Regions from separate parts of the Salinibacterium sp. NYA9b genome, predicted to be linked through region 1. Evidence: riboswitches for the same ligand, from Rfam matches in the RefSeq annotation. Region 1 holds a riboswitch; the other holds the start of a gene.

What was found. Region 1 has a riboswitch for glycine ahead of gcvT (glycine cleavage system aminomethyltransferase GcvT). Riboswitches for the same ligand answer to the same signal wherever they lie in the genome.
Region 2: linked by a shared signal. The riboswitch ahead of ACWFSR_RS04755 (L-serine ammonia-lyase) and the one ahead of gcvT (glycine cleavage system aminomethyltransferase GcvT) in region 1 are both predicted to bind glycine.

The regions. Positions count from the first base shown of each region.
Region 1 is NZ_OZ333476.1:769,160-773,369, reverse strand. It holds gene gcvP (aminomethyl-transferring glycine dehydrogenase) at 1-918, opposite strand, end outside; gene gcvH (glycine cleavage system protein GcvH) at 918-1,289, opposite strand; gene gcvT (glycine cleavage system aminomethyltransferase GcvT) at 1,292-2,449, opposite strand; glycine riboswitch at 2,589-2,710, opposite strand; gene ACWFSR_RS03705 (Lrp/AsnC family transcriptional regulator) at 2,862-3,293, opposite strand; gene ACWFSR_RS03700 (ornithine cyclodeaminase) at 3,425-4,210, shown strand, end outside.
Region 2 is NZ_OZ333476.1:1,001,595-1,005,804, reverse strand. It holds gene ACWFSR_RS04765 (bifunctional alpha/beta hydrolase/OsmC family protein) at 9-1,280, shown strand; gene ACWFSR_RS04760 (siderophore-interacting protein) at 1,361-2,191, shown strand; glycine riboswitch at 2,325-2,420, shown strand; gene ACWFSR_RS04755 (L-serine ammonia-lyase) at 2,568-4,022, shown strand; gene ACWFSR_RS04750 (pyrimidine reductase family protein) at 4,053-4,210, opposite strand, start outside.

The DNA.
Region 1 (4,210 bases):
CTGAGATACGCCGACGAGGCGGCCGGGCAACTGACGTTCGAGGCCCTTGCGCACGGACATGTAGCCGGCGTGCGGTCCGCCGAAGCCCATCGGAACGCCGAAGCGTTGCGTGGTGCCGACAGCAACATCTGCGCCGAGTTCTCCTGGCGACTTCAGCATCGTGAGGGCGAGCAGGTCGGCAGCAACAACAGCGAGTCCACCGTGAGCCTTGACCGCGGCGATAACCTCGCTGGAATCCCACACGCGACCGGTTGCACCCGGGTACTGGATGAGCGCACCAAAGCATTCCGGCAGCTCAGGGTTCGCACCGAGCGTGGCCAGGTCGAGCTCTACAAGCTCAATTCCGAGAGCCTCCGCGCGGTTCGCCAGCAGAGCCTTGGTCTGCGGAAAAGTGTCGGCATCCACGATGAACACGGGCGACTCCACGCGAGCCGCACGGCGCGCAAGAAGCATTCCCTCCACAGCGGCGGTGCCCTCATCGAGCATCGACGCGTTTGTCGTGGTCATGCCTGCAAGGTCTGCAACCATCGTCTGGAAGTTGAGGAGCGCCTCAAGGCGACCCTGCGAAATTTCCGGCTGGTACGGCGTGTACGCCGTGTACCAGCTCGGGTTCTCGAGCACGTTTCGCTTGATCACAGCGGGCGTAATGGTGTCGTAATACCCGAGACCGATCATGCTGCGACGAACCTTGTTCGCGCCAGCGAGGGCGCGCAGTTCGGCGAGCGCCTCACGCTCAGAGGCAGGAGCCGGGATCGTGGAATTCACGACCGGAGTCTGGTGAATGGCGGGCGGAACCGCGGCATCCACGAGCGATTCGAGGCTGTCGTAGCCGACAGCGGCCAACATGCTGGCCTGGGCTGCGTCATCCGTGCCGATGTGGCGGTCAGCAAACGTGCCGCTGATGAAAGGGTTGGGCATTATTCGCCTGTCAATGCGGTGTATTCGTCGAGGCTGAGCATCGACGGGAGTTCAGTAAATTCGATCTTCACGAGCCAGCCTTCACCGAAGGGGTCGCTGTTGACGAGTTCGGGGCTGTCGGCGACAGCATCGTTGGATTCGACAACGGTTCCCGCAACGGGAGCAAAGAGTTCACCCACCGACTTGGTCGACTCGATCTCGCCGACGATCTTGCCCTCAGCGACGGTGGCGCCGACCTTGGGCAGGTCAACGAAGACGATGTCGCCCAGTTTGCCTGCCGCGAAGTCGGTGATTCCGACCGTCGCGATGGTGCCGTCGACCAGCACCCATTCGTGCTCGGCGGTGTACTGCAATTCGCTCTTCTCAGCCATGATCAGGCCTCTCTTTTGTAGAAGGGTAGGGAAACAACGGATGCAGCAATGCGACTGCCCCGCACATCAATGTGAAGCTCGGTGCCGACCTCACTCACGTCGGAGTCGACGTAAGCCATAGCGATCGGGTGCCCCAGCGTTGGCGACAGCGCGCCGGAGGTGATGACTCCCACCTCGGTGTCACCGTGAAAAAGAAGGTAGTCAGCGCGACCGGCGCGACGGCCCTCGGCGGCGAGACCGACGAGAACGCGAGCACCGGCATCCGGGCCCGCTTCGATCGCGCTGCGACCGACGAAGTCACCTTCCTTGCTGAGTGCAACAACGCGGCCGAGGCCAGCCTGCACGGGGAAGGTGCCGAGGTTGAGTTCGTGTCCATACAGCGGCATGCCCGCTTCGAGGCGGAGAGTGTCTCGGCACGCGAGACCGGCGGGCACGAGACCGAGAGGTTCGCCGGCAACCGTGAGTGCAGCCCAGAGGTCGGCCGCGGCATCCACGTGAATGTACAGCTCAAAGCCGTCTTCGCCCGTGTAGCCGGTGCGGCCGATAATGAGGTCGGCGCCATTGAAGGTGGCCGCGGTTTCGCGGTAGTACTTGAGTTCGTCGAGCGGTGTCGCAAAGCCGGTGAGCCCCGCGGTCGCCTCGAGGATGGCACGCGAGACCGGCCCCTGAACGGCGATCAGCGCATAGTCGTCGCTCTCATCGGTGACCGCTACGTCAAAGTCGACGGCCCGTTCAGTGAGCGCTGTCGCTGCGGCAAAGCGGTTTCCGGCATTGGCGACAACCAAGAAGTGGTCATCAGCGAGGCGGTAGGTGACGAGGTCATCGATGATGCCGCCTGCTTCGTTGAGCAACAGACTGTACTTGGCCTGCGCAAGAGCGATGCTTGAGAGCTTGCCCGCGAGCGCGTAGTCGAGGTACGCGCCAGCGTCAGCGCCGCGCACGTGAATCTCGGCCATGTGCGAGATGTCGAAAATGCCGGCAGCGGTGCGCACGGCATGGTGCTCGGCGAGGTCGGAGCTGTACCGCACCGGCATCATCCAGCCAGCGAAATCGGTGAACGCAGCACCGAGTTGCTCATGGATGCTGTGCAGCGGTGAATACCTCACCGCGGTGGGCGAAGATTCAGCGGATGAAGCTTCAGAACTTGATACATCGGTCACGGAGTTCTCCTGGCGCATGGGCTAGTGAATAGAACTCCCCCTCTGTGATGAGCCTGAGAGCTTCACACGCTAAACGCTAGCGAGCTTTCACCGTCGGCGGAACCTCAGGGTGATGCGAGGTTCTCTTTCCAGAGTGGCCAAGTGCGATGCGGTACATGAACCTGAGAGATTGGCGGGGAGGCTTGCTCCTTCGGTGCCGGCCTGGCGCCTGCCAATTTCTGTTGACTAGCGCTAGATGCCCGGCTCTCCCGCATCGTGTTGCGGCCCGATGTTCAGTTGTGAGTTCAGCATAGCAATGCGGGGCGGATGCTCGCGCCGATGAGCACGCCGAGAGCGAGCAATTCGTGCCCTTTCGGCCGACTGGTGCTCGGGTGGTCTACAGCAGCGACGCGGATGGGCATCAGCGGTCGGTCTAGAGAAGTGCTGAGCTGAGCAACAAACTGGTTTCGCTGTTCACGACACCCTCCACATTGCGCATGCGGGCCAAGACACGGTCAAAGTTGCTCAGGCTGTCGGTGCGGATGTCGGCGACCAGATCCCACGCGCCATTGGTGGTGTGGAGTTCATGGATCTCGGGCAGACCGCGCAGCTGGCTGATCACGGAATCCGTCGATCGCCCTTCTACCTCGACAAAGGCAATCGCCCGGATGAAAGAAGGGTCGCGGTCTTCTCTAATGCGGATCGAGAACCCGAGAACCGTGCCGTTGCTCACGAGGCGATCGATACGGCTTGTGACGGTCGCGCGCGTGACGTTAAGTCGACGCGAGAGGCTCGCCACTGACTCGCGCGCATCAGCTCGAAGGGCGGCTAAGAGGCGGCGATCAAGGTCATCTAAGTCAGACATGAACAAATTGTACAATTTTGCCTCCCATTATGCATAGTTATTGGCCGGAAATAGGGTTGACTGGGAGTTGTAGGTACATAGTGCATATTCGTAACGTAGGAAGCTCTAATACCGCAACGAAAGGAGTGACCATGGTTCACTACGTAGACGTCAACAACATGCGCCGCTGGATTGCCGACACCGGCATCGAGCCGATCATTATGGGCATCGTGGGTTACCTCGAACAGGATTATGCCAAGTGGCCCCAGTTCGACAAGTCACCTCGCGTTGCCGCCCACTCCCCCGAAGGCGTCATCGAATTGATGCCGACGAGCGATGGCGAAACGTACGGCTTCAAGTACGTCAACGGCCACCCTTCCAACCCTGCACTGGGCTTCCAGACCGTCACCGCGCTCGGCATGCTCGCTCGCGTCGACAACGGCTACCCCACGTTCTTCTCGGAGATGACCCTGCTCACGGCATTGCGCACCTCTGCGACCTCCGTCATGGCGGCGCGCGCCTTGGCTCGCCCCGACTCGAGCGTTCTCGCCCTCATCGGCACCGGCACTCAGTCGGAGTTCCAGGCACTCGGCTTCCGCGCCGGCCTCGGCATCACGAGCCTGCGCGTCTGGGACACCGACCCCGCTGCGATGGACAAGTTCATTCGCAACGTTGAGCCACTCGGTTTCGACATCGTGCGCGCAACCTCAGCAGCAGACGCTGTTGCGGGCGCCGACATCGTCACGACCTGCACCGCAGACAAGAAGAACGCGACGATTCTCACCGCCGACATGATCGAACCCGGAATGCACCTCAACGCCATTGGCGGAGACTGCCCGGGCAAGACAGAGCTCGAAGAGGCCATCGTGCGCAACTCGACCGTGTTTGTCGAGTTCCCGGAGCAGACCCGCATCGAGGGTGAGATCCAGCAGCTTGAA
Region 2 (4,210 bases), 230 kb from region 1:
AACGGATAATGAAGATCGAATTCCCCGGCTCCAACGGTTCCATGCTGGCGGCGCGTCTCGACCTCCCCGATGGCACTCCTTCTGCTTTCGCCCTTTTCGCGCACTGCTTCACGTGCTCGAAAGACTCATTCGCTGCCTCACGCATTTCGAAAGCACTTGTTGACTACGGCATCGCCGTATTGCGTTTTGACTTCACGGGCTTGGGCGGCTCCGACGGTGATTTCTCGAATACCAACTTCAGCTCGAACATCGACGATGTCGTCGCCGCCACCGAATACCTCGGCACCAACTACCGTGCGCCTACGATTCTTATCGGGCACTCACTCGGTGGAGCCGCAGTGCTCGCTGCCGCGCACCGCGTGCCGTCGACTCGTGCTGTCGTCACACTCGGCAGCCCAAGCGATCCGGCGCACATCACGAATCTCTTCGCCCACGCCAGCGCCGAGATTGCGGCTGCGGGAGAAGCAATGGTTCAGCTGGGCGGTCGCGAGTTCCGCATCCGCAAGCAACTCCTCGACGACATCGCCGCCCAACCGCAGTCCGCTCGATTGCGCGATCTTGATGCCGCCCTGTTGGTTATGCACTCCCCCATCGACCAGACGGTGGGGGTCGACAACGCGCGAGAGATTTTCGAAACAGCGAAGCACCCCAAGTCTTTTGTGGCGCTCGATGGCGCGGATCATCTCCTGAGCAATCGGGACGATGCTGCTTTCGCGGCGAGCATGATCGCGGCGTGGTCAGCTCGCTATGCTTTCGACGGCGCGGCGGCTCCTCAGCCGACAAAGAGCGACACTGGCACAAAAACCGCTGCGGTTGTCAACCCGAGCGCGGTTATTACTGCCGACGGCAGCTCGGTGATCGTCACCGAGAGCGGTCCGGCGCGCTACGAACAGCGAGTATTCGCGTCGGGGCACGAACTGATCTCTGATGAGCCTGCACCGCTGAGCGAGAATCATGGCGCTGCACCGTATGACTTCGTCTTGGCTGGTCTCGGAAGCTGCACCTCCATCACGATCAGGATGTACGCCGACCGCAAGAAGATGCCGCTGAAGTCGGTAAGCGTGCGCCTCACTCGCGAGCGGATCGATGCGGCCACGTGCGAGCACTGCACCTCAACCGAGGGCATGGTCGAGCATTTCACTCGTGAGCTCACCTTCGAGGGTGAACTCACCGATGAGCAACGAGCTTCTCTGCTCGTCATTGCCGACAAGTGCCCTGTACACCGCTCTCTCGAGGGCGAGATCTCGATCACGACTACAGAACGCTCCTCAGTTCACTAGCCCTCTCAGCATCCGAGGGTTACAGTAGTTAGGTAAGCCTAACTTTTAGTGAAATGAGCCGGCGCCCGCGCCCATCGCCTATGACAATTGAACGTGACTCCGTCAAGCATCCCCTCGTTATCCGCCACCTGACGGTCAGCGCCTTCAGCCACCCGGCGCCGTCGATTGCGCGCATCACCCTCAGCGGTGATGAACTCGCCGGATTTGTCAGCAGCGGCCCCACCGACCACGTCAAGGTATTCTTTCCCGATCCCGCAACCGGCGTGCTCACTGCACCCACGATGACCGCCGATGGAATCAAGAAGCCCAAGGGCGAGGGCAAGGTTATTTCGCGTGACTACACCCCGCTCGGCTTCCGCAGCGATGCTGGTCGTCACGAGCTCGATATCGACTTCGTCGTCCACGGTGATGAGGGGCCTGCCTCCGCCTGGGCCGGCTCAGCCGCCGCTGGCGACAGCCTCGTCATCGCGGGCCCGCGCGGATCACGACTGCTGCCTGTTGGCGCAACCCACGTCATCCTGATCGCGGACGAGACTGCGTTTCCTGCAGCCTCGCGCTGGATCAACATGCTCCCCACCTCGGTAAACATCACCGCCCTGTTCGATGTCGCCGACGACAGCCTTGAGAGCTACTTCAGTGACGAGCAGAAGGCTCGAATGGATGCCGAGTGGTACTACCGTCGCGACGGCCTCGGCCAGCTGGAGGCTGCCCTCCGAGCGCTCGGCGAAATTGGTGAGTCGACCTTCGTGTTCCTCGCCGGCGAAGCAACCACACTCGTGCCGCTCCGCCGCTACTTGCGTCGCGAGTTGGGATTGCCCAAACAGCAGGTGACGGCCGACGGTTACTGGCGTCGTGGCGTGACGAACGCTGACCACCACGAGCCGATCGACCCCTCAGACCCCGAGGACTAAACGGTCTTTGCGAGCGTGCGTTCCTCGCCGAGATGCCGGGCACGCATGCTCGCCTGAGCACAACCCCGGCGTGAGATTGACGGGTCTGCGAGGCAGGCTCAAGTGTATGCTGATGGCACAAGTGAACAGCCGTCATTCCGCTGCGGGAGAGTCCTTCCGATCGATGGTTGGCGCCGTAGGAGCAAACCCTCTCCGGGAATCTCTCAGGCCCCAGTACCGCAGTGGATAGGCAACTCTGAAAAGTAGTCGGCCCTGCCCGACTCGCCGACGGGGCAACGCAACGCCACAAGCGTGCGGAAACTCTCAGGCCCAATACAGAGCGGAGAGGACTCAACGACGCCCGCACGACGCAGTGTGGTGAAGAAACGGAGTCACCGTGGCCATTCGCAATCTGACCCCCCGAACTGAAGTACCGACGCCCTCGCTCGAAGAAGTGCCCCTGAGCAGCTTCGATCTGTTCACTGTCGGCATCGGCCCTTCCAGCTCGCACACCGTCGGCCCCATGCGCGCCGCTGCGTCCTTCGCCGCTGATCTTTCCGAACACGGGATGCTCGACGCTGTCGCCACTCTCAGCGTTCGCCTCTACGGCTCTCTCGCCGCAACCGGTGCTGGCCACGGCACGATGAGCGCGGTGCTCATTGGCTTGGAGGGAAAGCTCCCCGACCAGGTTCTCCCCGCCGAGATGGACCAGATTCTGGCCCGCATCGAAGAATCCGGGCTGCTGCACGTGAGCGCGAGCCGCGATGTGCCGTTCCGCGAATCCGATATTGCCCTGCACCCGCTCACCGTGCTCGACGGGCATCCCAATGGCATGCGTTTTGCAGCATACGATGCGGATGGCGCCGCAATCCTTGAGGCAACGTACTTCTCGATCGGTGGCGGTTTCATCTATCGTGAGGGCGACAACCGTGATGGCAGCTCCTCTAGCGGCCCAGCCGTCGTCGCGGATCCGCTGCCGTTCCGCACTGCTGCACAATTGCTCGCGCACTGCCGCACCGAGGGGCTCAGCTTCAGCGGTGTGATGTTGCGTAACGAGTTGGCCCGCCGCCCCGAGTCTGAGGTGGTTGCTGGCCTCCTGCACCTCCGCGATGTCATGGATGAGTGCAAGAACAATAGCCTTGAACGCACCGGCAACCTGCCCGGCAATTTGAAGGTGCGTCGCCGGGCTCCCGAGTGGCACCGACGCTTGCGCGAAGAAGACCCCAACCGCGATCCGAACTTCTGGCAGGAATGGGTCAACCTCGTTGCCCTTGCCGTCAACGAAGAAAATGCGTCGGGTGGCCGGGTCGTCACTGCCCCCACTAACGGTGCTGCCGGCATCATCCCGGCTGTGCTGTTTTATGCGACCCACTATGCGCCTGGCATGAAAGATGCCGACCAAGCGACGAAGGATGACGCTACCGTGCGCTTCTTGCTGGCCAGCGCGGCCGTGGGCGTGCTCTACAAGCGCATGGCTTCGATCTCGGGCGCCGAGGTCGGCTGTCAGGGCGAGGTCGGCTCGGCCTCCTCTATGGCTGCTGCGGGGCTCGCGGAAATTCTCGGTGGAACTCCCGCACAGGTCGAGAACGCGGCCGAGATCGCGATGGAACACAACCTCGGCCTCACGTGCGATCCCATTGGCGGTCTCGTACAGATCCCGTGCATTGAACGCAATGCGATTGCTGCCTCGAAGGCGATCAACGCTGCAAAGATGGCGTTGTGGGGCGATGGCGAGCACCGTGTCTCGCTCGATGAGGTCATTATCACCATGGCCGAGACCGGCAAGGATATGAGTTCGCGCTACAAGGAAACGTCGATGGGCGGTCTCGCCGTCAACGTCGTCGAGTGCTAGCGCGCACGAAAATACCGCAGCGACAGCGCGCTAACGCGCGGCGCGGAGGTAGCGCAGCAGCAGTGTTCCGTCGGGCGCGGACAGTGCGTGCGCGAGCGACATATTCTGCGGTGTCGCATCCGCCGCATCCACAATTCGCCGAGCAGACCCGCCTTCGAGCCGCGGGCTCACGGTGAGACAGAGTTCGT